Regions from separate parts of the Xanthomonas sp. NCPPB 3200 genome, predicted to be linked through region 1. Evidence: predicted binding sites of a transcription regulator. Region 1 holds the regulator's gene; each other region holds the start of a gene.
What was found. The regulator FliA, encoded in region 1, starts transcription of late flagellar genes. The targets are predictions, from matches to a motif close to TAAAGTTTNNCNNNCNNNGGCCGATAA.
Positions count from the first base shown of each region.

Region 2: AC06DU_RS12120 (methyl-accepting chemotaxis protein) is a predicted target of FliA. The motif match lies at 7,110-7,136, and genes of this name have one in related genera.
Region 3: AC06DU_RS01885 (cyclic di-GMP phosphodiesterase) is a predicted target of FliA. The motif match lies at 6,101-6,127, and genes of this name have one in related genera.

Region 1 covers NZ_CM150785.1:2,277,254-2,287,754, reverse strand. The annotation lists gene flhA (flagellar biosynthesis protein FlhA) at 1-1,080, shown strand, start outside; gene flhF (flagellar biosynthesis protein FlhF) at 2,188-3,870, shown strand; gene AC06DU_RS09965 (MinD/ParA family protein) at 3,857-4,741, shown strand; gene AC06DU_RS09960 (RNA polymerase sigma factor FliA) at 4,738-5,505, shown strand; gene cheY (chemotaxis response regulator CheY) at 5,541-5,933, shown strand; gene AC06DU_RS09950 (protein phosphatase CheZ) at 5,933-6,559, shown strand; gene AC06DU_RS09945 (chemotaxis protein CheA) at 6,562-8,220, shown strand; gene AC06DU_RS09940 (XVIPCD domain-containing protein) at 8,419-9,321, opposite strand; gene AC06DU_RS09935 (hypothetical protein) at 9,426-9,974, opposite strand; gene AC06DU_RS09930 (hypothetical protein) at 10,230-10,501, opposite strand, start outside.
Region 2 covers NZ_CM150785.1:2,756,467-2,766,967, reverse strand. The annotation lists gene AC06DU_RS12145 (glutathione S-transferase N-terminal domain-containing protein) at 1-512, shown strand, start outside; gene AC06DU_RS12140 (ClpXP protease specificity-enhancing factor) at 591-1,031, shown strand; gene AC06DU_RS12135 (DUF3301 domain-containing protein) at 1,246-1,626, opposite strand; gene AC06DU_RS12130 (DEAD/DEAH box helicase) at 1,993-6,387, shown strand; gene AC06DU_RS12125 (DNA-3-methyladenine glycosylase) at 6,327-6,947, opposite strand; gene AC06DU_RS12120 (methyl-accepting chemotaxis protein) at 7,248-8,906, shown strand; gene AC06DU_RS12115 (chemotaxis protein CheW) at 8,918-9,427, shown strand; gene AC06DU_RS12110 (sensor domain-containing diguanylate cyclase) at 9,650-10,501, opposite strand, start outside.
Region 3 covers NZ_CM150785.1:439,641-450,141, forward strand. The annotation lists gene ilvD (dihydroxy-acid dehydratase) at 1-395, opposite strand, end outside; gene AC06DU_RS01860 (glycoside hydrolase family 5 protein) at 804-2,171, shown strand; gene AC06DU_RS01865 (YkgJ family cysteine cluster protein) at 2,217-2,483, shown strand; gene AC06DU_RS01870 (DUF2167 domain-containing protein) at 2,497-3,393, opposite strand; gene AC06DU_RS01875 (gamma carbonic anhydrase family protein) at 3,474-4,019, opposite strand; gene AC06DU_RS01880 (MFS transporter) at 4,742-6,052, shown strand; gene AC06DU_RS01885 (cyclic di-GMP phosphodiesterase) at 6,191-7,441, shown strand; gene AC06DU_RS01890 (MarR family winged helix-turn-helix transcriptional regulator) at 8,019-8,495, shown strand; gene AC06DU_RS01895 (SphA family protein) at 8,617-9,645, shown strand; gene AC06DU_RS01900 (coniferyl-alcohol dehydrogenase) at 9,679-10,446, shown strand; gene AC06DU_RS01905 (benzaldehyde dehydrogenase) at 10,475-10,501, shown strand, end outside.

The DNA.
Region 1 (10,501 bases):
CCGGCCACCGATCCCAAGGCCGCCGCCGCGGCCACTGCCGCCCAGGCCAGCTCGGAGCTGAGCTGGGACGAGCTGCGCCCGATCGACCCGCTGGGCCTGGAAGTGGGCTACCGGCTGATTCCGCTGGTGGACAAGAACCAGGGCGGCGAACTGATGGCGCGCATCAAGGGCGTGCGCCGCAAACTCACCCAGGACATCGGCTTCCTGGTGCCGCCGGTGCATATCCGCGACAACCTGGAACTGTCGGCCAACGCCTACCGGTTGCTGGTGCACGGAGTGCCGGTGGCCACTGCGGAAATCTATCCCGATCGCGAACTGGCGCTGGACCCGGGCGGTGCGCTCGGCCAGCTCGACGGCATTCCCGGCAAGGACCCGGCGTTCGGCCTGGACGCCACCTGGATCCAGCCGCACCAACGCGCCTATGCCGAATCGATGGGCTACACGGTGGTCGACCCGGCCACCGTGGTCGCCACCCATCTATCGCACCTGATCCGCGAACACGCCCCGGAACTGCTCGGCCACGAGGAAGTGCAGCAGTTGCTGGCGACCCTGGCCAAGACCGCGCCGAAGATGGTCGAAGACCTCACCCCGAAGGCGCTGCCGTTGTCGGTGGTGGTGCGCGTGCTGCAGAACCTGCTGATCGAGCGCATCCCGGTGCGCCAGCTGCGCAAGATCGTCGAAGCGCTGGTCGAACACGCCCCGCACAGCCAGGACCCGACCACCCTCACCGCCGCGGTACGCACCTCGCTGGGCCGCTTCATCGTGCAGGAAATCGCCGGCATGTCGGCCGAGCTGCCGGTCTACACCCTGGCCCCGCAGCTGGAGCGCGTGCTGCAGGAATCCACCCACGGCAACGGCGTGGCGCTGGAGCCCGGCCTGGCCGAGCGGCTGCACCAGAGCCTGGCCGACTGCGTCGGCAAGCAGGAAGCCCGCAACGAACCGGCGGTCGTGCTGGTGCCCGGCCAGGTCCGCGCCGCCCTGGCCCGCCTGGTCCGCCACAGCGTCCCGTCCCTGTCGGTGCTGGCCTACAGCGAAGTGCCCGAAGACAAGCGCCTGAAGCTGGTCGGCACGATCAGCTGAGACCGGCCGCCGGCCAACGCACCCTGTGGGGCGCACCCGGGCGCGACAGGCGTTACCGGCACACCCCGTCGCGCCCGGGTGCGCTCCTACGACAGGTCAGGCAATCCGGGAACACACCGCAGACGCCGATACCACCGTAGGAGCGCACCCGGGCGCGACAGGCTTTACCGGCACACCCGTCGCGCCCGGGTGCGCTCCTACGACAGGCCAGGCAATCCGACAACGCACCGCAGACGCCGACCCCACCGTAGGAGCGCACCTGGGCGCGACAGGCGTTACCGGCACCGCCCGTCGCGCCCGGGTGCGCTCCTACGACAGGCCAGGTAATCCGACAACACATCGCGGACGCCGACACCACGGTAGGAGCGCACCTGGGCGCGACAGGCGTTACCGGCACAGCCCGTCGCGCCCAGGTGCGCTCCTACGACAGGCCAGGCAACCCGGGAACACACCGCAGACGCCGACACCACCGTAGGAGCGCACCTGGGCGCGACAGGTTTTACCGGCACGGCCCGTCGCGCCCGGGTGCGCTCCTACGACAGGCCAGGCAATCCGACAACACACCGCAGACGCCGACACCACCGTAGGAGCGCACCTGGGCGCGACAGATTTTACCGGCACGGCCCGTCGCGCCCGGGTGCGCTCCTACGAACCTACCCACCACGCCGACCAGCACCCGGCGTCGGAAAGCCGCCACTGGTCCGGATCTCCAATCGATTGCACGGCGCTGCCCGTTTCCAGACGTCCCAAGCGCCTCAGACTGGACCTCCGACCCGCCAGCGCATCCGCCCGCACGACGACGCCAGCGCATCGCCGCCCTGGAAAAAAGTCAATCACGCCATTGACTTAAAGCGCTCGGACCCGGCCGCACGCACAGCCCCGCACCGTCCCGATACACCAGCTCCCCGCGCCGGAACCCCGGCACCCCGTTTTGGCACGCCGCGTGCATTAGCTCTGCCGAGACCGCAGCCAGCGCCACCGCTGCGGGGCGAGAGCAGCACTTGGAACAACCGAACGGGACAGGCAACTCATGACGCTGGCAACACACCCACATTCATCGCGCACCCGTCCGGCGTCCGGCGGGTCCCGTTCCTGGAGGCACTTCGCATGAAAATCAAACGCTTCGTTGCCCCGGACATGCGCACCGCATTCCGCATGGTGCGTGAAGAACACGGCCCGGACGCAGTGATCCTGTCCAATCGCCGCACCGCCGAAGGCATCGAGATCGTCGCTGCCAGCAACTACGACGAAGAACTCGTGCAGCGCGCCCTGGAAACCGCGCGCTCCGAGACGCCGGCCGTTGCCGCCGCGCCGATCCCGTCGGCAGCTGCCCCGCAGGCACCGGCCCCGCAAGTCGCCACCGCACCGGTTCACGCACCGCTGAAGCCGGCCGCCGATGCCGGCACGAGCCAGCGCCAGCGCGTTGCCAGCGCCGCCGAAGACATGATCGCCGCGATGGCGCTGCGCCAGCCGGTCAACGTGCCGCGCCAGCCGCAGGTGCCCGCACCGGTGCGTAGCGCCGCCGCCCCCTCGCCCGCCGCCCAGGCCCTGGCGCACGCCGTCGCGGTGACCGCCGCGCCGCGCCAGGAACACGCGCTGTCGGCCGTGCCGGAACAGCTGTTCGCCGATTTCCTGACCACCGCGCCGGTGCAGCGCGCCGCCGTGCAGGCTGCCCCGGTGCAGGCCCCGACCCCGATCATGGCTGCCGCCGCTGCCCCCGTGCAGGCCGGCTACGACCAGGACGAGGACGCGCTGGACGACGACACCGACTTCGACCTGGACGCGCTGCCGCAGATCCTGCCGCCGGCCGCGTTGCCGCCGCTGGTGGTTGCCCCGCCGGCGCTGGCCGCGGTGCCGGTCGCCGCCGCCCCGGCGCCGCAGAACGATGAAGAACTCAAGCAGTTGCGTGGCGAGCTGGCGCTGATGCGGCAGATGATCGAGCGCGAAATGAATCGCCTGACCGACGAGCGCCTGCGTGGCTCGCCGGTGCGCGCGCAGGCCCTGGAGCTGATGGACGACTACGGCTTCGACGCCGGCCTGATCCGCGACGTGGCACTGCAGATCCCGGCCGATACCGAATTGCACCGTGGCCGCGGGCTGATGCTGGGCCTGCTGTCCAAGCGCCTGCCGGTGGCCCCGGTCGACCCGCTGGAACGCGGCGGCGTGATCGCCCTGGTCGGCCCGACCGGCGCCGGCAAGACCACCACCATCGCCAAGCTCGCCCAGCGCTTCGCCGCCCAGCACGCCCCGCGCGACGTGGCCCTGGTCACCACCGACACCCAGCGCGTCGGCGGCCGCGAGCAGCTGCACAGCTACGGCCGTCAGCTCGGCATCGCCGTGCACGAGGCCGACAGCGCCGAAAGCCTGCTGGAACTGCTCGAGCGCCTGCGCGACTACAAGCTGGTGCTGATCGACACCGCCGGCATGGGCCAGCGCGACCGCGCCCTGGCCGCCCAGCTGAACTGGCTGCGCGCCGCGCACCAGGTCACCTCGCTGCTGGTGCTGCCTGCCAACGCGCACTTTTCCGACCTCGACGAGGTCGTGCGCCGCTTCGCCCACGCCAAGCCCCAGGGCGTGGTGCTGACCAAACTTGACGAGACCGGCCGCTTCGGTAGTGCGCTGTCGGTCGTCGTCGATCACCAAATGCCCATCACCTGGGTGACTGACGGACAGCGGGTCCCCGACGACCTGCACCGCGCCAATGCCGCCAGTCTCGTTCTTCGCCTTGAAGATTTGCGGCGCGCTGCCGATAAGCCCTGTACTCCGGAGCACAACCATGCAGTCGCGTGAATACGCCAAGCTGACCAACGCCTTCCCCCTGTCGGCGACCCGTCCCGAGCCCCTGGGCCCGGTGCGCACCATTGCCGTGACCGGTGGCAAGGGCGGCGTGGGTAAAACCAACATCTCCGCCAACCTGGCGGTGGCGCTGGCCGACATGGGCAAGCGCACCCTGCTGCTGGACGCCGACCTGGGCCTGGCCAACCTGGACGTGGTGCTGGGCCTGTCGCCCAAGTACACCCTGGCCGACCTGATCGCCGGCCGCTGCACGCTGGATGAAGTGATCATCGAAGGCCCCGGCGGCGTGCTGGTGGTCCCGGCCGCTTCCGGCCGCCGCCACATGGCCGAACTGGCCCCGGCCCAGCACATCGGCCTGGTCAACGTGTTCTCCGAGCTGGAGCGCGACCTGGACGTGATGGTCATCGACACCGCCGCCGGCATCACCGACAGCGTGCTGACCTTCTGCCAGGCCGCCCAGGACACCGTGGTGGTGGTCTGCGACGAGCCGGCCTCGATCACCGACGCCTACGCGCTGATCAAGGTGCTCTCGCGCGAACGCGGCGTAGACCGCCTGCAGATCATCGCCAACATGGTGCGCGACCCCAACGAAGGCCGCCTGCTGTACGACAAGCTGTCGCGGGTCTGCGAAAAGTTTCTCGGCGACGTGTCGCTGAACTACCTCGGCCACGTGCCGCAGGACGACTGGTTGCGCCTGTCGGTGCAGCGCCAGCAGCCGGTCATCAAGGCCTACCCCGCCAGTCCGTCGGCGCAGGCCATTGCAGAAATCGCTCGCCGTACCTCGCGCTGGCAGGCCCCCACCGTGCCGCGCGGCAATGTCGAGTTCTTCGTCGAACGCATCATCCAACGGGGAGTGGCCGCATGAGCACCGCTACCGCAACCACGGCCAGCGCGCAGTACCGCGCCGTGCAGCGCAACAACGCCAACGACATCGTCACCCAGCACGCCGACCTGGTGCGCCGTATCGCCCACCATCTGGCCGCGCGCCTGCCGGCGAGCGTGGAAGTGGACGATCTGATCCAGGCCGGCATGATCGGCCTGATCGAAGCCTCGCGCAGTTACGACTCCGAACAGGGCGCCTCGTTCGAGACCTATGCCTCGATCCGCATCCGCGGCTCGATGATCGACGAAATCCGGCGGGGTGACTGGGTGCCGCGCTCGGTGCACCGCCGCGCACGCGACGCTGCCGCCGCCGTGCGCAAGATCGAACAGCACACCGGCCGCGCCGCCGCCGCCACCGAAGTGGCCGCCGCGATGGAGATGCCGCTGCCCGACTACCTGCGTCTGATGGAAGATGCCGCCCGCGGCCAGGTGCTGAGCCTGGAGTCGCGGATCGAGGATCACGGCGAGCTGGACACCACCGCCAAGGGCGGCCCCAATCCGCAGCAGATGATGGAGCGTGGCGAATTCGGCCGCGAGCTGGGCAAGGCCATCGGCCAGTTGCCCGAGCGCGAGCAGCTGGTGCTGTCGCTGTACTACGAACAGGAATTGAACCTGAAAGAAATCGGCGCCGTGCTCGGTGTCAGCGAATCGCGCGTCTGCCAGATCCATGGCCAGGCGGTGGTGCGTCTGCGCGGCCGCCTCAAGGTCTTCGAACTGGCCGATGCCGGTGTCGAAATTGACGAATGATTTTTTCGCGCATTTTTTAGTGTTAGGAGCTTGATGTGAACAAGAACATGCGGATTTTGATCGTGGACGACTTCTCGACGATGCGACGTATCGTCAAGAATCTGTTGGGCGATCTGGGCTTCACCAATACCGCAGAGGCCGAAGACGGCAACAGCGCATTGGCGGCGTTGCGGGCCGGCCCGTTCGATTTCGTGGTCACCGACTGGAACATGCCCGGCATGACCGGCATCGACCTGCTGCGCAACATCCGCGCCGACGCCAAGCTCAAGCACCTGCCGGTGATGATGGTGACCGCCGAAGCCAAGCGCGAGCAGATCATCGAAGCGGCCCAGTGCGGCGTGAACGGCTACATCATCAAGCCGTTCACCGCACAGACGCTGGAAGAGAAGCTGGGCAAGGTGTTCGAACGTCTGGCGGCGACCGCCTGATGAACGCCACCGTGGAAGCCGATGCCGAACGTGCCGCCCTGATCGAGCGCCTGCAGCACGCGCTCGATGCACTGGAAAGCGGTGACCAGGTCGCCTGGCGGCGCGAGGTGGACCACCTCGCCGCGCTGCGCACGCGCCCGATGATGCAGAGCCTGAGCCGGCTCGCGCGCGAACTCGGGCAGGCGCTGGGCGAGTTGCCCACCGTGCCCGAGGAAGCAGGCGAACTGGACGATGCCTGCTCGCGCCTGGACCACGTGGTGGAAATGACCGAGAAAGCCAGCCATCGCACGCTGGACCTGGTCGAGGAATGCCGCGAGCTGGCCAACCAGCTGCGCGACGGTGGCCTGAACCAGGACCAGGGCGCGCTGATGGACAAGATGCGCCATAACCTGACCGAGCTGTCACTGGCGCAGAGCTACCAGGACCTGAGCGGCCAGATCATCCGTCGCGTGGCCGGCATCGTGCGGCGCGTGCACGAGGGCTTCGGTGCACTCGGCCTGCCGCCGAAGAATCCCGAGCCGAAGAAAGACGACGGCGGTCTTGCCGGTCCTGCAGTCAAGGGCCTGGACCGTCACGCGGTGTCGCAGGACGACGCCGACGACCTGCTGTCCGGATTGGGGCTGTAACCATGAGTGCTGTTCCAGACGATATTGCTGCCGATTTCATTGTCGAGGCCCAGGAGATCCTGGATCGCCTCGGCGAACAGCTGGTGTCGCTGGAACAGGCACCGGACGAAGCCGACCAGCTCAACGCGGTGTTCCGCGGCTTCCACACGCTCAAGGGCGGCGCCGGCTTCCTGGCGATCAAGCCGATGGTGGAGCTCTGCCACGCCGCCGAGGAAACCCTGGGCATGGCGCGCTCCGGCCAGGCGGTGTTGCAGGCGCATCACTTCGATGCCGCGCAGCAGTCGCTGGATTATCTGCAGGCCATGCTGGATGCGATGGGCTCGGGCGAAACCGTGCCGCATGCACCGGCCTCGCTGATTGCGCAGTTCGACGCCAAGAGCGGCCCGCCGGCGGTCAAGGCCGCGCCCAAGGCCGCTGCCGCTGCACCTGCACCTGCACACGATGACGCACACGGCGCTGCTGCGCCGGGCGCCAAGGCCGCGCCCAAGGCGGCGGCCAAGGCGGCCGACGCCGAGCAGACCGTGCGCGTGGACACCAAGCGCCTGGACGCCATCGTCAACCTGATCGGCGAACTGGTGCTGTCGCGCAACCGCCTCAAGACCCTGCGTACCCGCCTGCGCGACGAAGAACTCGACCGCGCGGTCAGCACCCTGGACATCGCCACCGCGCGCCTGCAGACCGCGGTGATGCGCACCCGCATGCAACCGGTGAGCAAGGTGTTCGCGCGCTTCCCCAAGGTGGCCCGCGATGTCGCGCGCACGCTGTCCAAGGAAGTGGAACTGGAACTGATCGGCGCCGAGACGGAACTGGATCGCAACCTGGTCGAAGCCCTGGCCGACCCGCTGGTGCACCTGGTGCGCAACGCGATCGACCACGGCATCGAATCGCCGGCCCTGCGCGAAGCCACCGGCAAACCGCGCAGCGGCCATGTGCGCCTGTCGGCGCAGCAGGAAGGCGACTACGTCAGCATCGAGATCCAGGACGACGGCGCCGGCATCGACCCCGAACGCCTGCGCGAGATCGCCCGCAACAAGGGCCTGATCGATGCCGAAGCCGCCGCCCGCCTGAGCACCGACGAGTGCCTGCACCTGATCTTCATGCCGGGCTTTTCGACCAAGGCCGAAGTCACCGACATCTCCGGCCGCGGCGTCGGCATGGACGTGGTGCAATCGCGCATCCGCGAACTCAGCGGACAGATCCAGATCCAGTCCGAACTGGGCCGCGGCAGCCGCTTCATGATCCGCGTGCCGCTGACCCTGGCGATCCTGCCCACGCTGCTGGTGCAGGCCGGCGAAGCGGTCTATGCCCTGCCGCTGGCGCGCGTGGTCGAAGTACTGCACGCCCCGCAGACCTCGCTGGGCTGGTTCGACGGCCGCGCCGTGCTGGACCGCCGCTCGCACACCCTGCCGCTGATCGACCTGCGCCGCTGGCTGGGCGTGCCTGCCGAACAGCCGCCGCTATTGACGGTGGTGCTGCTGCAGGCCGGCGAAACCCGCTTCGGCCTGGTGGTGGACCAGGTCCGCGGCCGCGAGGAAGTGGTGATCAAGCCCCTGCCCCGCGCCCTGCGCGGCCTGCCCGGCTACGCCGGCGCCACCCTGATCGGCGACGGCCGCATGGCGCTGATTCTGGATGTGGATGGATTGCGTTCCAGCGATCATTGATGTTTCGGGAATCGGGAATCGGGAATCGTCAAGACGATCCTGGTTGCCTGATCTAACGGCCGCGTACTGCGGCCGTTGTCGTTTCACTACCAGCATCGCTGCCGATCTACGCTGCTACGCGCGCGGGCATGGGCGCGACGGTTTGGCGACGGTCAGGCTGCCGTGGAAGTGAACCTGAAACCGCTATTTCACTAGCCCTCACACCATCCGGTGTTGAGGCGAAATCGACTGCTCTCGCTGTTGCTCCTGCTGCTGGGATTGCTGTTGGCGCTGAGTTTCGCCCAAGGCCTGTAATTGCGCCAAGGATTGCTCGACGGGCTGCGCAATCGCATCACTCGTCTTCATATGCGCCATCTTGTGAGCGGGATCGTTCAACGCACCTTCCACAACGAAGACGTTCTCGCCCTGCCGCACGGACTTGGTGTTCTCGCTCAGCACGACATGATCGATTCGCGACAGCCCGTTCTCTTTGGCTAAATACGCGCTGCTTGCTGCCAGCCGTGCGCTGTTGTCGTCGTACTCGCGGCCGAGACCTTGCTCAAGGCGGCGAACGGCTTCTTTTGCTTGGTGATGCAGCGGATCTGTTGGCAGCACTCTCGCGAGCTGTGTTACTTCCTGTAGTGGAGATACCTGCTCACCGGGCGGCTGCGCCTCACCAATCACCTTCTGCCAAAGTTCCTGCTTGGGCTTCGGATTGTTGTGCTCCTTATTCAACTCACTTTTAGGCACAGGAGCAGAAATGCTCTTGATATCATCTACGTTTTCTACGGGTCTGATATCCCCCTCAAAGCCTTTATCAACTCCATCTTTTGTCTTCCGGTGCAGTCCAGCGTGATTGAGCGCATCCCACGTGAAGTCGATACAACTGTTTTTAGCACCGTGATATTCCATATTGAACCCGTGCTTAGCAGGGGCCGCGCCGAAGGCCTCCAGCTTTTCATACTGCGCCTTATCGATCTCCATCGTGCGTGAGTAATATGGTTTTTGGTAGGTATCGACGTCATTGAACGAAACTTTTCCTGGCCCGCTAGCCTCGCCATGCTTGATGGGCGAGAACCCATAACTTTTGACAGTCGTTCCGTCGTCAATCGAGTAGTACATATGGCCACCGAAGGATGTGCCTCCGGCCATCAACGGCGTACCTGCGGCAGCGACGTAGACAGTGACTGCATAGCGCTTTTCACGATCATCCATGCTCACTCCCCTTACTTTCCTTTATAGGTGTAAGCGACAAGAAGTTGCGCATTAGCCGCAACCAGCGCCTCGGCGTTCTGATCAAAGCGCAGTTTGAGCCGATAATGGCCTGGCTGGACAGCATTGCTATAGCCGAACGCCAACTCCCTGGACGCGGTCTGTTCAGTAGACAAACCGGCGTCTTGCAGCGTCGTACCGTCCGCATCAAAAGCGAACAGACCAGGAGCCATACCATCAGCTGACAAGGGAATGGACGCCTGCTGACCTACTCCCACACGCTGACTACGCTGCAATTCCACGGAGACCGGACCGGATGGTTCAATACGCTCCAAGTGGAGCTCAGCCGAAACACCAGCGCTAATCAGCCTGTCAGCACTTTGGGAGACGGCAGTTGGATCGACACCGGTGATCCGCACACCGATGAAAACGGGAGGAGTCGCGTCGTCGGGCAGTGCGGGTACATCGAATTCCAGCTCTGTAGGCCCACGATCATGTGGGGTCAAACTCCGTACCAACGGGACGACCGTTCTCATCTCTATCTGCTCCTTTGCGATAGGCACGTTTGCAGGCGGCGGTTGCAGGCTGCAGCCAGCAATCAGGCAGGTAATCAATGCCGTGAGTGCAAAGCGCATTGGATCGTTTGCAAGGGGCACGGCTTTCTCCAATAAGTGTTGGTGCTGCAGGGGGGAATTTTGACAGTTTTTTCAATGTCATCGTGTCATGCACGCCTCTCAAGTACCCCCAATGCCCTATGCACGCATTGCTTTATGAGGCCTGACAACTCCAGGGCTGAGTGACATGTCCGCTACCTCAGCTTATCGGATGTAGACCCATTCGACGCATTTGTGCGCTACCAACTCTTGCGGTTCCGCAGCTTCGCCTCTCGGGAAAACCTCTACACGCATCCCTGGGCGCGTGTAGAGATCACTCATCCAGCGACCGTCCTCGACGATGTTGCGCTCGCGCGCAAATCCCATTAGCTCAAGCTGCTGGGTGAAGCGGTCGAAGTCCAGACGACAGATCTCGGTCATTGAAGGCGATGCACCGGCCACATTGCGATCAAAACGGAATTCAAACCAGCGTCCAT
Region 2 (10,501 bases), 480 kb from region 1:
ACCCGCAAAATCCCCCGGAAGATCTGATCGATCTCAATCCCTACCATTCGGTCCCGACCCTGGTCGAACGCGATCTGGTGCTGTACGCGGCATCGGTGGTCAGCGAATACCTGGACGAGCGCTACCCGCATCCGCCGTTGATGCCGGTCGATCCGCTCTCGCGCGCACGTTTGCGTCTGGCGATGCTGCGGATCGAGCACGACTGGGTGCCGCAGGTACAGGCCATCCAGCTCGGCAACAAGACCCAGGCCGAGGCCGGCCGCAAGCGCCTGAAGGAACTGCTCACCGCCTCGGTGCCGCTGTTCAAGGCCAGCAAGTTCTTCCTCAATCCGGAAATGAGTCTGGCCGATTGCGCGATGGCGCCGATCATCTGGCGACTGGACGCGTTGGAGATCGGTCTGCCCAAGGACGGCAAGGCGATCGAAGACTACGGCAACCGGATCTTCCGCAATCCCGGCTTCATCCGCAGCCTGACCGATCAGGAAAAGAAACTGCGCGACCTGCCGGGCTGATGCGACGGCTGTATGCCAACAGACCGACGCCCCAACGCGCAGCCGCCGCTGCGGGCCGTGTGCGGGTAAAATGACGCCATGAGCGAAGATTTCCCCCGCATGACCAGCCATCGCCCGTACCTGCTGCGGGCCTTGGTCGAATGGATCAACGACAACGGCATGACCCCGCACGTCCTGGTGGACGCCGGGCTGCCCGGCGTGCAGGTGCCTGCCAGTGCCGTCAAGGACGGCCGCGTGGTGCTGAACATCGCCGAGCGCGCCGTGGTCGGGCTGCAGGTCGACAACGAAAGCGTGCAGTTCACCGCGCGCTTTGGCGGCGTCAGTTATCCGGTGATGGTGCCGATGGCCGCGGTCCTGGCGGTGTATGCACGCGAGACCGGGCAGGGCATGGCCTTGCCGGACGATATCCCAGGCACCAGTACCGAGCCGCCGGATCCGGGTGCACCGCCGCCAAGCGCGCCCACGCCGGACGAGCCGCCGAGCGCGGGCAAGCGTCCGCATCTGCGCGTGGTCAAGTAACTGCACGCACGGACGCGCATCGCGCGTTCGTGCGTTGTTGCGCCATGTACGCGTGCGGTTTGCATCGCACGCGCATTTTTCCAACAGAACCCAGGACACGCCGTTGCATGTGTGCATCGGCGTTGCGGATCGGCGGCAGCAACGCGGATCTTCGGTCGTACGGCGCTGCATGCAGGCCAGGTGCCTGCAAATGCACCCAGTAATCGAATTGCGGTCAGTTCAGGCGCTGATGGTCCGGGCTCAACGGCGTCACCGTGGCCACCTGCGGTCCGGTGAAGGCGATCAATTGATCGCCGCGCAGCACCAGGCGGCCGCTATGACGGTCGATGCCGTCGTAGGAATACTCGAACCGGAACGTCCGCTCGAAGCCCAGCCAGCCATTGGGCTTGCGGCAGATGCGGATGTTGGTGGAATGCACGCTCTGGTCCAGCCATTGCACATCGGCGGCGCGGCAGGCATTGCGGCCGAGGATATCGGCACGTTCGGCCGCCGCACGCGAGGAGTTCCAGAACGCGTACAGCGCGGCGCCGGCAATCATGAAGAGGATAAGGCTGGGCATGGCGTCAATGTGCCATGGCCTGCGCCCGATCGACAATCGTCGCGCCGGGCCGCAGCGTTGCGTTGATGGCTGGTGGCTAGCGACCCGATGTGCCGGCCGGCATCCGCCGCTTGTGCAGGCATCCCTTCGCTGCACCAGCAACGGCTGTCGTCACGTCGCGCGAGTGCTCGGCATCGCGCCCGGTCGAACTGGAGTTGACGGGAAGGCTGCAGCAGGTCGAATCGGTGCAGCGGACGCACCGGGCTTGGCCGCTGCGCAGTCAGGTCGACAGCCGCTTTAACCATTCACCGCCATTCCCGTGGTCGGCTTGTGTCGGGCGCAGCGCAACCCCATCCATTGGACTTCGCCCCGTTGAATCCACACGCCGCGTCTGGCCTGGCATCGCGGCCTGCGGCATTGCCTATGCATCCTGTCCTGCAGCAATTCCATCCTGTCGTGGCTGCGTGGTTCGCGCAGACCTTCGCTGCGCCCACGCCGGCGCAGATTGCCGCGTGGCCGGCGATCCAGGCCGGACGCCACACGCTGGTGGCCGCGCCGACCGGCTCGGGCAAGACGCTGACCGCGTTCTTCGCGGCCATCGACGCGTTGATCCGCGATGGCCTGGCCAACGGCGGCGCGCTGCCGGACGAAACCCGCGTGGTCTACGTCTCACCGCTGAAGGCGTTGTCCAACGACATCCACCTCAATCTGGATGCGCCGTTACAGGGCATCCGCACGGCGCTGGTCGCGAGCGGTCTGCCGGATGTCGCGGTGCGCACGGCGGTGCGTACCGGCGACACCCCGCAACGCGAGCGCGCACAGGCGCGCCGCACGCCGCCGCATATCCTGGTGACCACGCCGGAGTCGCTGTATGTGCTGTTGGGCTCGGCCTCCGGGCGCACTGCGTTGCGGCATGTGCGCACCGTCATCGTCGATGAGATCCATGCGGTGGCGGCGGACAAGCGCGGTAGTCACTTGGCGCTGACCCTGGAGCGATTGCAGCGGCTGGCCGAGCGCCCGATCACCCGCGTCGGGCTGTCGGCCACGCAGAAGCCGATCGAGACGGTGGCGCAGTTCCTGGTCGGGGCGGGCGATGCCGGCCGGCCGCCGCAGTGCGAGATCGTCGATATCGGCTACACCCGCAGGCGCGATCTGGCCCTGGCCCTGCCGCCGACGCCGCTGAGTGTGGTGATGTCCAACCATCAGTGGCTGCAGGTGTATGCCGATGTCGCCACGCTCGCGCAGCAGCATCGCACCACGCTGGTGTTCGTCAACACGCGGCGCATGGCCGAGCGCGCTGCGCGCCATCTTGGCGATCTGCTCGGCAAGCAGCGCGTCGCCGCGCACCACGGCAGCCTGTCGCGCGAAACGCGTCTGCTGGCGGAGCAGCGACTCAAGGCCGGCGACCTTACCGTGCTGGTGGCCACCGCATCGCTGGAACTCGGCCTGGATATCGGCGATGTGGACCTGGTCTGCCAGCTCGGTTCGCCGCGCTCGATCGCCACCTTCCTGCAGCGTGCCGGACGCTCCGGGCATGCGGTTGGCGGCACGCCGAAGGCGCGCCTGTTTCCGCAGACCCGCGACGAACTGGTCGAATGTGCTGCATTGCTGGACAGCGTGCGCCGCGGTGAGCTGGACGCCTTGCGCATTCCGCTGGCGCCGATCGATGTGCTTGCACAACAGATCGTGGCCGAGGCCGCGTGCGAGGATTGGGACGAAGATGCGCTGTTCGCCTTGGTGCGCCGCGCCTGGCCGTTCGCGCAGTTGAGCCGCGCGCGCTTCGATGACGTGGTGCGGATGCTGTGCGACGGCTTCAGCACACGGCTCGGGCCGCATGCAGGCTACCTGCATCGCGATGCGGTGCATCGGCGCCTGCATGCGCGCCGCGGCGCACGCATGACTGCGCTGACCTCCGGCGGCACCATCCCAGAAACCGGCGACTACAGCGTGGTGCTGGAACCGCAGGCCGAAAAGATCGGCACGGTGAACGAGGATTTTGCGGTCGAAAGTCTTACCGGCGACGTGTTCCAGCTCGGCAATGCCAGCTACCGCATCCTGCGCGTGGATGCCGGGCGCGTACGTGTGGAGGACGCCAAGGGCGCGCCACCGAACATCCCGTTCTGGCTGGGCGAGGCGCCCGGCCGCAGCGACGAATTGTCGGCGGCGGTGTCACGTCTGCGTGGCGAGATTGCGCTGCGGCTGGATAGCCCGCCACATCAGGCCGCCTGCGACTGGCTGCACACCGTGCTGGATCTCTCGGTGGAAGCGGCACGCCAGCTGGTCGACTATCTCGCCCATGCCTGCACCGCGCTGGGCGCGATGCCCACCCAGCAGTGCCTGGTGATGGAGCGCTTCTTCGATGCCAGCGGCGGCACCCAGCTGGTGATCCACTCGCCGTACGGCAGCCGCATCAATCGTGCCTGGGGGCTGGCGTTGCGCAAGCGCTTCTGCCGCACCTTCAACTTCGAACTGCAGGCCGCCGCGACCGAGGATGCGATCGTGTTGTCGCTGTCCACCAGTCATAGTTTTGTCCTGGAGGAGGTGGCGCGCTACCTGCATTCGTCATCGGCAGAGCATGTGTTGATCCAGGCCTTGCTGGATGCGCCGCTGTTCGGCGTGCGCTGGCGCTGGAATGCGACCAATGCGATGGCGCTGCCGCGCTTTGCCGGTGGCAACAAGGTCGCGCCGCAACTGCAACGGATGAAGTCGGAAGATCTGCTGGCGACGGTGTTCCCCGATCAGGTCGCCTGCGCGGAGAATCTGGTCGGCGAGCGCGAGGTGCCGGATCATCCGTTGGTGGCGCAGACACTGGAAGACTGCCTGCATCAGTCCATGGACAGCGAGGGCTGGTTGCAGGTGCTGCGCGGGCTGGAGTCGGGGGCGATCACGTTGGTGGCGCGCGATCTGGCGGCACCGTCGCCGCTGGCGGCAGAAGCCTTAAATGCGCGTCCGTACGCATTCCTGGACGATGCACCGCTGGAAGAACGCCGCACCCAGGCCGTACAAAGCCGTCGCTACACCCCGCAGAGCAGCGACGACCTGGGGCAGCTCGATCCCGAGGCGATCGCCTCGGTGCGCGAACAGGCCTGGCCGCAGCCGCGCGATGGTGAAGAAATGCACGAAGCGTTGGTCGGGCTGGGCGTGCTTCCGGTCGATGAAGCGGGCGATGCGCACTGGCAGGCCTGGTTGGCTGCACTTGCAGGCGATGGGCGTGCCAGCTGCCTTGCGTTCGACGGTGTGCCCGCGCTGTGGATCAGTGCCGAGCGCATCGACTGGTTTGCGCCACTGTATGCGCATGCCGTTGCGCTACCGCCGCTACAGGCGCCGGCAGATTGCCGCGTTGCCGACTGGCAGCGCGACTGGGCCGTGCGCGAGCTGCTGCGCGGCCGCCTGTCTGCGGTCGGCCCGGCGCAGGTGTCGGCCCTGGCCGGCGCCTTGCGTTTGCCCGAGTCCGAGATCGTGCTTGCCCTGGCCGCCCTGCAGCGCGAGGGCTATGTCATGGCCGGCCATTTCAACGCGCAGGCGCAGGCGGAAGAGTGGTGCGAACGCCATCTGCTGGCGCGCATCCATCGCTATACCCTGGGACGGTTGCGCCGCGAGATCGAGCCGGTGGCACAACGCGATTACGCGCGGTTCCTGTTCGAGTGGCAGCACCTCGATAGCGCCAGCCGGGTGGCGGGGCCGGACGCATTGGCCGGCGTGGTCGGCCAGCTGGAAGGTTTCGAGGCACCTGCAGTGCTGTGGGAGAGCGAGCTGCTGCCGGCACGCGTGCGCGACTATCAACCGGCCTGGCTGGACGAGCTGTGCACCGCCGGGCGCACCGTGTGGGCGCGACTGCGGCCCGGTGGTGGCCGCAGCGGTGCCGCGCTGCGCAGCACGCCGATCGTGTTGCTGCCGCGTCGCGAGGCGCAGCGCTGGAGCGGCCTGGCACGCGATGCCGACGACGCGCCGCTGGGCTCGCGCGCGCAGCGGGTGGCGGAGGTGCTGCAGCAGCAAGGCGCCTTGTTCTTCGACGAGATTGCCGATGCGGCCCGCCTGATGAGCACCGAGCTGGAAGATGCCCTGAGCGAACTGGTGATGCGCGGGCGTGCGCATTGCGACAGCTATGCCGGGCTGCGCGCGCTGCTGGTGCCGGCCTCCAAGCGGCCCTCGGCGCTGTCGCGCCACCGACGCCGCGCCAGCGCGCTGGGCATTCGCGATGCCGGCCGCTGGGCGCCGGTACGCGCGCTGCCGGAGCTGCCGCTGGCCGAAGCGGACGAGCGCCACCAGGACATGCTCGAACATGTGGCGCATACCTTGTTGCGGCGCTACGGCGTGGTCTGCTGGCGGCTGCTGGAGCGCGAGGCGGCGTGGCTGCCGCCGTGGCGCGAGCTGCTGCGCATGTATCAGCGGCTGGAAGCGCGTGGCGAGATCCGGGGCGGGCGTTTCATCGCCGGGCTGTCCGGCGAGCAGTTCGCGTTGCCGGATGCGATCGCGGCGCTGCGCCGCGTGCGTGCGCAGGCCTTGCCGCAGCAGTGGGTATGCGTCAGTGCGAGCGACCCGAGCAATCTGTTGGGCAGCGTCCTGCCGGGCGAGCGCGTGGCGCGCGTGCCGGGCAACCGTGTGGCGTATCTCGATGGCCTGCCGATGGCGGTGTGGGTGGCAGATCGCTTCCAGCCGCTGCAGGACTTGAGCGACGAACAGGCCGAGCAGGCCCTGCGCATGCTGCAGCGTGGACCGGGCTCCGCCGAGCAGACGCCGATGGAGCAATGGCTGGCTCAGTCGCCCGGCAGCACCGCGCGTGCGCCGCTCGCGCGCGGCAGCGGACGCGACAGATAGGGGTTGTCCGGGACCACCCAGCGCCACGGCGCATCCACCGCCTTGCGGATGCCGATGCGCGGTGTCGCCAGCGCTGCGGAGGGCGGCGGCAGGCCATCGTCCTCGATCCACAGACGTGCGGCTGCGTCGGTCAGATCCAGCCCGTTGTCCGTCGCGCTCACCGCGAATGCCTGGGCCAGGCGACCGGGACCGGTGGTCAAGCTCTTGAGTGGAGCAGCGTTGCGCGCGGCCTGCATGGTGGCGATCCCGGCCAGCGGTTCGAGTGCGCGGATCAGCACCGCGTGCCCGGGCGCACCACCGCACACCGCGTTGATCGCCCAGTGCATGCCGTAGATGAAATACACATACAGATGCCCCGGTGCGCCGAACATCACCTGCGTGCGCGGGGTCATGCCGCGAAACGAATGCGCGGCCGGATCTTCGCTGCCGCAATACGCCTCGACCTCGGTGATGCGGCCGCGGCGTCCGTCTGCGCTGACCAATACCTTATTGAGCAAGCGCGGCGCGACCTGGCGGGCATCGTGCGCATAGAAGCTGCGTGGAAGTGCTTGTGACGACATGCGCCCAGCCTAACCGCGCAGTCGTGATGTCCCAGCGGACTGTTCCGGACACAGCAGAAACCAGGGGTAGGAATTTTCCGAACGCGGACCGTACGAGCGCGTGACCGGTCACAAAAGCGCATATCCGATGGTGTGAATACGCGGTTAAGTGCCGTTTGCGTCTCAAGCGCGTTTTGCCCTCGCCGATAGCCATTAGCGATTGGTTAGACAAGCCGCACACAGTGAGCGGCACCCGCACCAGGCCATCGGGCGACCCTGCGACGCAGGTCGCGCATGCACTACCTTCAAGAGAACTCCCCAATGTTAGGCAACTTCAGAATCGGAACCAGGCTGATCGTGGCGTTCCTGATCGTCTCGGCGATCGGCGCATGCATCGGGTGGGTGGGTTATTCCAACTCCGGTCGGATCAGCGACCTGTCGACCTCGCTTTACGAGCGCGAGCTGCTCGGCTTGTCGAACGTCAAGGAGGCCAATATCAACCTGATTTACGCCGGCCGCGCACGCGCCAACCTGTTGCTGGCCAGCAGCGCCGAAGAGCGCCAGTCGCATGTGCAGAACATCGACAAGTACACCGCCAAGGTGGTCGATTACATGACGCGCGCGCGTTCCAGCTTCCAGACCGAGGAAGGCAGGAACAAGCTGGCGCAGTTCGACCGCGCCTGGCAGAAATACCTGGAAGAGCGCGGCCGCTTCATCGACGCCGCCAACCGCGAAGCCTTGCGCGACGCCAACCCGGAACTGGCCGAACTCTCGCGTGCGGTGCGTGCCAGCTCGGATGAAGTCGATACCTTGATGACCGATCTGAGCGGCCTGCGCGAGCGCAGCGCTGCCTCGGCCAATGCCGAAGCCGGCAGCATCCATGCGCGCAGCTCCAAGCTGCTGATGGCCATCATCTGCGGCGGCGTACTGCTCGGCGCGGTTCTCGGCGTGGTGATCAGCCGCAGCGTCACCGGCCCGATCCGCCGCGCGGTGACGGTGGCCAACGGGCTGTCCGAAGGCGATCTGACCATGCGCATCGACGTGCATGGCCGCGACGAAACCGCGCAGCTGCTCGAAGCGATGCGCACGATGGTGCAGAAGCTGTCGCAGGTGGTCGGCGAGGTCAACACCAGTGCCGAAACCCTGGCCAGCGCGTCGGAGGAAGTCAGCGCCACCGCGCAGTCGTTGTCGCAGGCCGCCAGCGAACAGGCCGCCGGTGTGGAGGAAACCAGCGCTTCGCTGGAGCAGATGACCGCATCGATCAGCCAGAACACCGAAAACGCCCGCATCACCGATGGCATGGCCACGCAGGCCGCGAAGGAGACCATCGAAGGCGGCGAAGCGGTGGTCGCCACCACCCAGGCGATGAAGCAGATCGCGCAGAAGATCGGCATCATCGACGACATCGCGTATCAGACCAATCTGCTCGCGCTCAATGCAGCGATCGAAGCGGCGCGCGCCGGCGAACACGGCAAGGGCTTTGCCGTGGTGGCCGCCGAGGTGCGCAAGCTGGCCGAACGCAGCCAGGTGGCCGCGCAGGAGATCGGCGAGGTGGCCAGTTCCAGCGTCGAACTGGCCGATCGCGCCGGCCGTCTGCTCGACACCATCGTGCCCAGCATCAAGCGCACCTCGGACCTGGTGCAGGAGATTTCCGCGGCTTCCGAAGAGCAATCCTCCGGTGTCAGCCAGATCAATTCGGCGGTGGTGCAGCTGAGCCAGACCACCCAGCAGAACGCCAGTGCGTCGGAAGAACTGGCCGCCACTGCCGAGGAAATGAGCGCGCAGGCCGAGCAGTTGCAGCAGAGCATGGCGTTCTTCCGCCTGGGCGGGCAGGGGCCGGCGAGCACGCCGCCCAAGCGCGGCAAGGTGGCGGCCGCACGCCCGGCACGTGCGCCCGGTGCGCGCGGCTGGCGCAGTGACGCAGCACCGGCCTATGCGATGTCCGAGGGCCCGGACGAAGGCCAGTTCGCCCGCTTCTGAGAGACCGATCGATGACTGCACAGACCCCCGATGTGATGCCTGGCGACGCCGATGCGGCGGCCCAGTACCTGACCTTCCAGCTGGATGGCGAAACCTTCGCCATCAGCATTCTTGGCATTCGCGAAATCATCCAGTACCGCGCACCCACGCCGGTGCCGTCGATGCCGGCCTGCGTGCGCGGGGTGATCAACCTGCGCGGTGCGGTGGTGCCGGTGGTGGATCTGCAGTCGCGGCTGGGGCGTGCCGACAGCGCGATCGGCAAGCGCAGCTGCATCGTGATCCTGGCCACCGAGCAGGCGCAGGGAACGCAGGTGATCGGGGTGCTGGTCGATGCGGTCAACGCGGTGATCGAACTGGCCGATCAGGACATCGAAGCGGCGCCATCGTTCGGCACGCATATCCGCCGCGACTTGCTGCGCGGCATGGGCAAGGTGGGCGAGCGCTTCGTGGTGCTGCTGGAGATGGAGCAGGTGCTGCAGGTGGACGAAATCGCCGGCAACACCGATGCCCTGGCAGCCTGAGCCTGGCCAAGCGCAGCTGGCGATACGGCTGCCGCCTGGCAGCTGATCGCTACACGCGTTAGCCACGCAAGACAGGCGCGCTGGCGGGTGTGTGTGCACTGCGGTCGTAAGTGGAAAGCCTGCAGCCGTACACAGGCATCGATCTAGCGATTCAAGGTTGCGCAGTCGTGTCGATCAGCGCCCTGCTGGCCTACCTCGCCGAGCCCATGCGCGGTCTGCCGCTCAGTCCTGCCGATGCCAGCCATTGAAGCGCTGCACGCAGTTGCGTCCATTGCCGATCGCGCCCTGCAGGGCGTGCCGCGCGCGCGCCAGCAAGGCATTGCTGTCGAGCGAGGCACCGGCTGCCACCTCGACCAGCCCTGCGCTGATCGTCAGTGCGCCGGCTGGCCAGCTGGCCGCTTCGATCGCCTTGCGCACAGCCTCGATCAGCTCCATTGCCGTGGTTGCCGCTGTTTCCGGCAAGGCAATACAAAGTTGATCCCGGCTCAATCGTGCCACCGTGGCGGCATCCGGCAACTGCGCTTCGATCACCCTGGCAGCCTGGATCAGCGTTGCATCCGCCGCCGCGGCGCCCGCCTGCAATCTCAGCCGTTTGAAGCCATCCAGCTCGATCAGCGCCAGGGCGAGCGATGGCGTGGCGGCAGTGGGCGAGCTCTGTGCGTGTGTCTGCAGCGCATGTTCCAGACCGGCGCGGTTCCACATGCCGGTGAGTTCGTCGCGCAGCGCGTCCAGCTCGACCAGCTTGGCCGCACGGCGCAGCTCGATGGTGTCGACGACCTGCCGTGCCAGCGCCTGCAGTGCGTCGCGCTCGGCTGCCGACAGGCGCCGGGGTGTGCGATCCAGCACGCATAGCGTGCCCAGCGCGATCCCATCGGAGGTCAGCAGCGGGGCGCCGGCATAGAAGCGGATCTGTGGCTCGCCGGTGACCAGCGCATTGCCCACGAAGCGCGCATCCTGGTGGGTGTCGCCCACCTCCATCACCTGGTCGGGTTCGAGGATCGCGTGCGCGCAGAACGACAGTTCGCGCGGGGTTTCGCGTGGCGCCATGCCCAGTTTCGATTTGAACCACTGGCG
Region 3 (10,501 bases), 1.8 Mb from region 1:
GCCATCAACATGCCGGGGGTGATCTTGTCGCAGTTGGAAATGCACACCAGCGCGTCGGCGCAATGCGCGTTGACCATGTATTCGACCGAGTCGGCGATGATCTCGCGGCTGGGCAGCGAATACAGCATGCCGTCGTGGCCCATGGCGATGCCGTCGTCCACGGCGATGGTGTCGAACTCCTTGGCCACGCCGCCGACGCGTTCGATCTCGCGCGCGACCAGCTGGCCGAGATCCTTCAGATGCACGTGCCCGGGCACGAACTGGGTGAACGAGTTGGCGATGGCGATGATGGGCTTGTGGAAGTCGCCATCCTTCATGCCGGTGGCGCGCCACAGTGCGCGGGCGCCGGCCATGTTGCGGCCGTGGGTGGAGGTCTTGGAGCGGTACTCGGGCATGGCGAATTCGACGGCTGATTGGCGAGCGGTGGCTGGCAATTAGACCGCGTCGTGACTGTTGCTGCTGCAACGGTCGCGGCGCGCTCCGGTGATCCGGCACGGTAGCACGCGGGCCAGGGCACGCCTTGGCGGTGGGGAGGGCGCGGGCAGCGCACATCGCACATCGCACAGGCGGCGGAGCGTTCGCCGGCACGGCGCGGGAACACGCGCCTCTCGCACGCGGCACCCGCTGGTCGGCGTGGCATGTAATGCGATGTAAACGTATGCGTGCCGGCATGCAGTGCCCGGAGTGCGAACCGGAGCGCAGATTGCGCCGTTGCCGCACCGGCACCATCGCCGTCAGACCGGTGCGGCAGAGGGGAGCACCATCGCCGAGGATCTCCACCAACGGCACCGCAGGAGGCGCCCATGTCCGACCATCCACACCCACGCCGCACGGCAGCGGCAGCCTCGCATCCCATCGACCAGACGCCGGCAGCAACCGCCGGGATCACCCGCCGTCGCGTGCTGCAGGGCGCAGCCGGCGCGGTGGCACTGGCCGGCCTCGGGTGGGGCGGCCGCGCGGCTGCGCAGAGCGCCACCCTGCCGTTTGCGGGCCTGAACCTGTCGGGCCTGGCCTCCAACAGCTATGTGGAGAATGCGGAGATCGGCACGCACTATCGCGCCATTACCGCACAGCACGTGGCCGCCGCCGGCGCCTGCCCGCTGTTCCGGCTGCCGACCACCGCCGCGCGCTTCACGCGGGGGCAGGGCCTGGCCTTGAACGAGACCTACTGCAGCCAGGTCCAGGATGCGCTGGACCACATCGCCGCCCGCGGCAAGCGCGCCATCGTGGAGCTGCATGACTATATGCGCCTGCCGCAGCGGGTGGCCGTCAAGTCGGGCTATCGGCGCGACGCCAGCGGCACGCTTGTGGATGCGCGCGGCAACCGTATCGACGACCCGGCGGCCGCCGCGGTCTGGGCCGACACCTATCCGCTGCGCAATTTCGGCTACCAGGGCTATTTCGATCGCCGCGACGGGCTGCTCAAGCTGTACGAATACCGCGTGATCGGCACGCCGGGGTGCACGCTCTACAACGCGTCCGGCCTGCCCGACCTGTGGGCACGCATCGTCAACCGGTTCCGGCAGCACCCGGCGGTGTTCGGCTGGGGCGTGATGAACGAGCCCTATCAGGGCGACGAGCGCGCCGCCGACGGCAGCGTGCTGTCGATGGCGGCGCACTGGCAGAACACCGCCACTGCGTGCTGCAAGACCATCATCGATCGCGACCGCGACCACTTCGTGTTCGTGTGCGGCAACGGCTATGCCAGTGCCCGGCTCTGGCAGAAGGATTCGATGGGCCTGTTCGACATCCCCGATCCCTACAACCGCATCGTCTACGAAGCGCACAACTATCTGGACAGCAAGGGCGCTGGCGGCGGCAACTGGATCGGACCGGGCGGGCGCAACGAAGTGATCCAGCCCGATACCGGCATCATGATGGTGACGCCCTTCATCGACGCCCTGCGGGATGCCGGCAAGCGCGGTTATCTCGGCGAGCACGGCTACCCGGCCGGCAACCGCAGCGCGGAGGTCGCCACCACGCGCATGCTGGCCCATCTGCAGGCGAACAATATCCCCAGCACGCAATGGTGCTTCGGCCCCGGTTGGCCGGATGATGACGTGCTCGGCATGAGCCGCGACGTGGGCGCGGACATCCAGGCCAAGAGCAATCTCGCTGCCGTGCAGGCCTTCTTCGATGTGCGCCTGTCCAGCTACATCCCGCCGCGCTAGCCACGCCGCCGCTGGCGGCAGGTGGCGGCGGTTTACACTGGCGGCATGCGCAAGAACCTCCCGTGCCGCGCCGGCTGCGCGGCCTGCTGCATCGCGCCGTCGATCAGTTCGGCCATCCCCGGCATGCCGCAAGGCAAGCCGGCGGGTGTGCCCTGCGTGCAGCTCGACAGCCAGGGCCGTTGTCGCCTGTTCGGGTTGCCGACGCGGCCGGCGGTGTGCGCCAGCCTGCGTCCGTCCGAGGACATGTGCGGCGCATCGCGCGCACAGGCGCTGGCCACGTTAACGGCACTGGAGCACGCCACGCGGCCGTGAGCCGCGGCACGCCTCAGCTGCCGGTGCCCTGCGCCTTGCGGGAGAAGACCTGCTTGATGCCCGTCCCCACGGCAAACACGCCCAACAGCACCAGCTTCCAGCCCTTGGCCAGCAACAGGCCCAGCTTGGCGAACAGCCCGGCCTTGGCCGCCAGGCCACCGCCGATCAGGCCGGCCAGCCCATAGCTGGCGATCTTGTCGGTGGACGGGTTGTGGTCGGCATAGCGCGCGCCCTGGTCGAATTCGGTCATCGGCAGCAATTGCTGCATGCCCTGGCGGACCTGTTCGAGCTGGTCCATGCCGGCGACGGCATTGAGGCTGAGGTAGCCGCTGCGGCCCAGCACGCGGATATCGTAGTTGAGCGTGTGCTGCTGGGCGCCATCGAAGCGCAGTTCCTTGGCCCAGTAGAGCTTCTTGCTGCCGGCGTCGTACCGCGGCGGCACCGCCCAGCCGAGCAAGTCGACGGTGCCGTAGCCCTGCTCGCGGCGCGCGGCGTTGTCTTCGGCGGTGCCCTTCTGCATGTCGGCCAGCAGCTCGCTGTAATCGATCTTGGCGGCATCCTCGTCGGACACATAACCGTCGTCGGCATAGGTCACCACCACTGCCCAGCCACCCGGCGCATCCAGCGCGGGTGTGCGCGGCACGATCATGCCCAGCACACTGTCGTCGGGCGGGTTGCCCCACAGCTGCTCAAGCACGCGGCGCGTGTCGGCCTTGTCCAGGTAGCGGAATGCCGGGTCCAGGTCGAAGTGCGCCTTGGCTTGCGGCACGTCGATGTGGCCGTCGCGGTACTGCAGGGCAGACAGCACCTGCGCTTCGTCGACGGCGTCGGCTGGAATGGCCAGCAGCGACTGGCTTGCGATCAGCAGGCAGGCGGCCAGCAGGCTGCGCAGGGCAAAACGCGTATGCATCGGGTCGAATCCATTCGAGGGCAGCGTCCCCACGCCGCAGGGCGCCGATCTTGCCATGCCTGCGTAGGGCGGACAACGGCTCAGCCGGTGCCGACGGTGCCCAGGTACTGGTCCTTGAGCCGCACATAATGCTGTGCGGAGTAATGCAGGCTCTCGATTTCCTTGTCGTTGAGCGTGCGGGCCAGCCGTGCGGGATTGCCCAGCCACAACTCGCCTTCGCCGACGATCTTGCCGGGGCCGACGACCGCCCCGGCGCCGACAAAGCCGTAGCGCTTGACGGTGGCGCCGTCGAGCACGCAGGCACCCATGCCGATCAGGCACAGGTCTTCGATGGTGCAGGCATGCAGGATGGTGCCGTGGCCGACCGTGACGTCGGCGCCGATCACTGTCGGGTAGCCGGCCTTGTTGAACGGGCTATGGTGGCTGACGTGGATGATGGTGCCGTCCTGCACGTTGGTGCGTGCGCCGATCTGCACATGATTGACGTCGCCGCGAATCACCGTGCCCGGCCACACCGACACGTCATCGCCCAGGCTCACCTTGCCGATGATGGTGCAGGCAGGATCGACATAGACGCGTGCGCCCAGTTGCGGGGTGTGTTCCAGGAACGAGCGAATCGGGGTCACGATGATCTCCGGCATGTCGGTGTGCCGCCCGGTGCGGGCACGGCCTGCATGATAGCGGGCGAGCGTCTGCATGCGGAAAGCGCTGGTGCGGCAGTGGATCGATCTGGTTGCGGACGTGCCTGATACAGCGGCGCAGCGTGTTGGAACAGCTGGCGCCAGGGCGTGTGAGGCCGCGCCTGCACGTTCGCTGCCGCTTCGAACGGATCGAGGTGTGTGTGGCGGTGTGCAGTCATGCATATGTCGCGTCGTTCAACCTCGCTGCCAGCAGCGTTGCATCCATGCCTGCATCACGAGTGCGGCGTTGCGCTTTGCAATCCTGATCGGGCGAGCGTGAGGGTTGCCCGGTCTGATCGCACTCGAGTCACGCGCTGCAGCGCCGCATGCGAGGTCGATCGTTTCCGTGCAGGCAAGGCGCACCCTGCAGATGCCGCTGCGCAGACAGCTCAACGAATGCGTGGAGGGGCAAGCGAAGCGCGCTGCCGGCTCGTTCGATAAGCGCACACCCGTGCAGGCCGCTGTCTTGAACGCGCCCTGCGATCGGCCTAGCGTGCCGGTGACGTTGCAGCACCCCGACTGTCGTTGCCGCGTTGCAGTACCGCTGCGCTGTCGAAGGCCGTCGCAGCGTCCAGCGTGCTTGCGTCTTCGTCGTGGCGGCGCTGCGTGAGCGCGTGGCCACGCGTGAGGTTGCCAATGCAGCTGCACTCCCTAACCAGGATCACCCGATGACCCAGAGCGCCGCGACACCTGCACCCTTCGTACTGCAACGCATGACGCGGTTTCAGTGGAGGGCGGTGGCGGTGTGCGTGTTGCTGACCATGCTCGATGGCTTCGATGTGATGGCGATGGCCTTCACCGCCCCGCAGGTGTCGGCGCAGTGGCAGTTGTCGGGCAAGCTGCTCGGGGCCTTGTTCAGTGCCGGCCTGGTCGGCATGGCGGTGGGATCGTTGCTGTTGGCGCCGCTGGCCGACCGCATCGGGCGGCGCGCGACGATCCTGGCATGCCTGGCGATCTTGACCGTGGGCATGGGCGCCTCGGCGCTGGCCACCGGGGTGTGGCAACTCGGCGCGTTGCGGGCATTTACCGGGATCGGCATCGGCGGCATGCTGGCCTGCGTTGCGGTCATCGCTGCCGAATATTCCACCGCCCAGTGGCGCAGCACGGCACTGGCGCTGCAGGCCACCGGTTATCCGATCGGCGCGACGCTGGGCGGCGCGATCGCAGCAGTGCTGTTGCAGCACTGGTCCTGGCACGCGGTGTTCATGCTCGGCGCGCTCGGGTCGCTGCTGTGTGTGCCCTTGGTGCTGGCGTTCTTGCCCGAGTCGTTGGAATTTCTGATCGCGCGTCGCCCGCCCGGTGCTGGCGTACGCTTCAACGCGGTGCTTGCGCGCATGGGCATGCCGCCGCAGGCGGTACTGCCGTCACCGCCGCCGCATGGCTCCGATCGGGCGCGGGGCTATGCGGCCCTGTTCGTGCCGGCATTGCGACGGCAGTCGCTGTTGATCGCGCTGGCGTTCTTTCTGCTGATGTTTGCGTTCTATTTCGTGCTCAGCTGGACTCCGAAGCTGCTGGTCGTGGCCGGCCTGTCGGCAGAGCAGGGCGTGACCGGTGGCGTGTTGTTGAATCTGGGCGGGATCGCCGGCGGTGCGATCTTCAGCGCGCTGGCCGCGCGTGCGCGGCTGTCGTGGCTGACCGCCGGTGTGCTGGGGCTGTCGGCGCTGGCGCTGCTGGCCTTTGGCTGGTACAGCACGGTGCTGGGTTGGGCGTTCGTCATTGCGGTGCTGAGCGGCGCGGTGCTGTTTGCCGCCATCGCCGGGCTGTATGCGGTGGCGCCGGTGGTCTTCACGGCGGCGGTGCGTTCCACCGGCATGGGCTGGGCGATCGGGGTGGGCCGCTTCGGTGCGATCGCCTCGCCGCTGTGCGTGGGCGTGCTGGTGGATGCGGGCTGGTCGCCGGCGGCCCTGTACCTGGCCTGCAGCGTGCCGCTGCTGCTCGCAGCCATCGCCGTGCTGGGCATGCGCCTGCCGGCGCACTGAACTGCTCAGCCAGCGGTCGCCGCACGGCGCGAGCGAGTTCTACCGGACCAAAGAAATCCTGCGCACTGCCGATAACCCGACAGACCCTCCATCGTCGTGGCGGGCTCTTCCGCGGACCATTTGCAGATCAGCGCCGGCATGCTCAGAACCATCGATTCAGACCAACTCCGCCCCGGCATGTATGTCTACAAGCTGCTGGGCGCGTGGGTGCACCACCCGTTCTGGAAGACCTCGTTCCTGGTCGATTCGGACGACGTGGAGAAGATCCATGGCAGCCGGATCGAGCAACTGGTGATCGATACCGCGCGTGGCCTGGACCTGGACACGGCGGTGCCGGACGCGCCCGATCCGCAGCCTGAGCCTGAGCCGGAGCAACCGCCGCCGCCGGCACCGGAACCCCCCGAGCCGGCCACCACCACGCGCACCGCGCGGACCAATAGCGTCACCGCGCAGGTCGGCATCGAGTCCGAAGTGGTGCGCGCACGCAAGATCTTCGAAGACGGCCGCGATACGGTCGAGGCGATGTTCCGCGATGTGCGGCTTGGCCGCACCGTCGACACCGAGGCGGCGATGCCGCTGGTGGAAGCCATCAACGATTCGGTCCTGCGGCATCCGCAGGCCTTGATCAGCGTGGCAAGGCTGAAGACCGCGGACGACTACACCTATCTGCATTCGATGGCGGTGGCCGGCCTGATGAGCGGGCTGGCGCGCCAGCTCGGTCTGCCCGAAGGGCAGGTCGTCGAGGCGGCCATGGGCGGCCTGCTGCACGACATGGGCAAGGCGGTGACGCCGCTGGACATCCTCAACAAGCCCGGCAAGCTCACCGACGAAGAGATGGCGATCATGCGCCAGCACCCGCTGGACGGTCATCGCCTGCTGGTGGCCGGCGGCGTGCAGAACGCGGTGGTGCTGGAGATCGCGTTGCACCACCACGAGAAAATGGACGGTAGCGGCTACCCGAACCGCTTGGCGGGCGAGAACATCGCGCTGATGTCGCGGATGGGCGCGGTGTGCGATGTGTACGACGCCATCAGCTCGGACCGCCCCTACAAGCGCGGCTGGGATCCGGCCGAATCGCTCAAGCGCATGGCGTCGTGGCAGGGGCACTTCGACCCGGTGGTGTTCCAGGCCTTCGTGCGCCGGCTGGGGATTTATCCGGTCGGCTCGTTGGTGCGGCTGGAGTCGCAGAAACTGGCGGTGGTGATCGAGCAGACCCCCGATGCGCTGCTCAAGCCCAAGGTGCGCGTGTTCTATTCGGCCAAGCTGCGCAGCCATGTGCTGGTGCAGGACATCGACCTGTCGCGCCCGGACTGCCAGGACCGCATCGCGCAGATGGAAAGCCCCTCGGACTGGGGCTTCCGCGATCTCGAGAAGCTCTGGCTGCCGTAACCCGTAACCCGCTGGCCACAGGCCGCACGGGTGCACGCGGCCTAGCCGGTGCGGAGATGCGCCGGGCGAGTGGGCTGGGTCCGCAGGCGTCGTCTGGCGATGGCCGCAGCCCTGCCGTCGTGATTGCCACCACCGCTGCCAGGCCCGGCATGCCGCGCGCACCTGTGCCCGGCGTGCCTGTCACAGGCGTTGCCACCACGCCCGCCAGGCCCATTGACCCGCGTAGTCAACCTGGCGAGCGCGACCATGCTGCGCTGCAGCTTGGCAATGTAGTTATGATCCATAACTATTCCGGAACGCAATCACTTGCCGACCCCGGATCCCATGTCGCAGCCGTGCCTGGATGACCGTCGCTTCCCATACCTGCGTGCTGCCGCATGCGGCTGCCACGTGCTGGCGCTGGACTGGCACCAGCCTGTGGCGGCCTGCCTGCACGGCGGTGCCACGTGGCTGGCGGCCACGCCCACATCGGCATGCCTGCGCGCGTCTACAATGCAGCTCACGCCGCGGATCGGCGTTGCGGGCGGTGAGCGTTGCGCGCACCGGTCCGCCTGTCGTCTTCGCTGCGAGAACCGTCATGTCCGTCACTGCCACTGCCGTACCGCTGCCGGATGCCGTCACCACGGTGGATCAGGCACGCCTGCTGCGGCTGCTGGGCTACCGCATCACCCGCACCGAGTTGCTGGTGCGGCGGATGTTTCAGGACTGCGTGGCTGCGTTCGACCTCAAGCCGGTCGACTTCTCGCTGCTGATGCTGGTGGACGGCAACCCGGGCATCAACCAGCGCCAGATCGGCGACGTGCTGCACGTGTCGGCGCCCAACCTGGCGATCGTGGTGGCACGCCTGGTCAAGCGCCGCCTGCTGCGGCAGGTGCGGGGACGCCAGGACCGACGCATGCAGCATCTGTCGCTGACCAGCGCCGGCGTGACCCTGCTGAGCGCTGCCGAGGCCGAAGTGCTGCGCATGGAACAGCAGCTCAGCGTGGTGCTGGGCAGCAGCGAGGCGCCGTTGCTGCGCGCACTCGACCGGCTGGACCGCCTGGACACCCTGTAATCCGCCGCTGCCGTGCAGGCGCACGGCCAGCTTTCCTGTTGACCTGCGCACGCGCCGTTGCCGGCGTGTCGATCGCGCCTGCCTGACCGTTGTCCCGCCGCAGTTCCCGCTGTTCCTCCCAATGCTGGAGATGTTCGCAGTGAGCTATCGATCGGTCCTGTCTGGGTTGTCTTCCCGCGCGTCGTCACTGCGCCGCGCAGCGCTTGGCATGCTGTCGCTGCTTGCTGCCGGCACGGCCGGCGCACAGAACCTGCCGCAGAGTACGACGCTGACCAACGGCATCAATACCGGCGGCACCAGCTATCTGGACGGCTTCACCCGCACCACGCCCGGCTGGGCGGTGGTCACCTATCTGCGCCAGAGCTCACTGGACGCGATCAAGGATTCCCGCGGTGACGACGTGCCGGTGTTCGACCGCCCACGCATCGATTCCACCCTGCTGCTGACCCAGGTCGCCTATGTCACCCCGTACACGCTCTTCGGCGGCGCAGTGGGCATCAACACGCTGCTGCCGCTGATCAATCTGGATGCTTCGTTCGGGCGCAACAGCATTGCCAGCTTGCGCGACAACGGCGCCGGCGTGGGCGACCTGACCTTTGGCCCGTATCTGCAGATGCTGCCGGTGATCCGCAATGGCAGGCCGGTGTTTTCGCAGCGCTTCGAAATCGATGCGATCGCGCCGATCGGCAAGTTCGACCGCGATCGCGACCTCAATCAGGGCGCCGGCTACTGGTCGCTGGTGCCGCAATATGCGTTCACCGTGTTCCCGACCCCCAACTGGGAAGTCAGCGCACGCATCAACTATATCTACAACTTCCGCAGCGAGCGGCGCCCGAACCTGCCGCCGGGCTTCGAGTTCCGCAACGGCCAGGCCGGCGACGCGGGCTGGATCAACTTCGCCACCTCCTGGGAAGTGGTACCCGACATCCGGCTTGGCGTGAATGCCTATTACCTCACCCAGTTCCGCGACAACCGCACCAATGGGCAGCGTGTGGCCGACACCCGCCAGAGCGTGTTCTATGCGGGGCCCGGTGGCGTGTGGCGGATGGATGCCAACAACATGCTGTTTGCCAATGTGTACCTGCCGGTGGAGGTCAAGAACGCCGCCTCCGGCAATAACGTCAACCTGCAGTACGTCCATGTGTTCTAGCGCCGGCACGGCCGGCCTCTTCGGAGAGTGGCAATGAATTTGCAGAACAAGACCATCGTGGTCACCGGCGTGGCATCGGGCATCGGTGCCGAAGTCGCGCGTCTGGCCCGTTTCCATGGCGCCACGGTGATCGGCGTCGATCGCACGCCGGTGCAGATGTCGCTGCACGGGTTCCACCAGGCCGATCTCGGTGATCCGGAATCCATCGATGCGCTGGTGCAGGCCTTGCCGGCGCGTATCGATGCGCTGGCCAATGTGGCTGGCGTCCCCGGTACCGCGCCGCTGGAGGTGGTGGCACGCGTCAACTATCTGGGCCTGCGCCATTTGAGCCAGGCGCTGCTGCCGCGCATGACGCCCGGTGGTTCCATCATCAATGTGGCCTCCATCCTGGGCGCCGAGTGGCCGCAGCGCCTGGAACTGCACAAGCAACTGGCTGCCACCGACAGCTTTGCGTCTGGCGATGCATGGCTGCAGGCGCATCCGGTGGCGCACGACACCTGCTACCAGTACTTCAAGGAAGCGCTGATCGTCTGGACGCTGCTGCAGTCGCGGCCCTGGTTCGCCGAGCACGGCGTGCGCGTCAACAACGTCTCGCCGGGGCCGGTGTTTACGCCGATCCTTGGCGATTTCGTCACCATGCTCGGCGAGGAGCGCGTCAAGGAAGATGCCAAGCGCATGACGCGGCCGGCGTATGCCGACGAGGTGGCGGAGGCCATCGTGTTTCTCGCCTCCGATGCGGCGCGCTGGATCAACGGCATCACCCTGCCGGTCGATGGCGGGCTGGCGTCCACCACTCTGTAACACCACCCCCTCAGCAGGAGGCTAGACCATGAACGCTCTCCCCAATACCGCCATT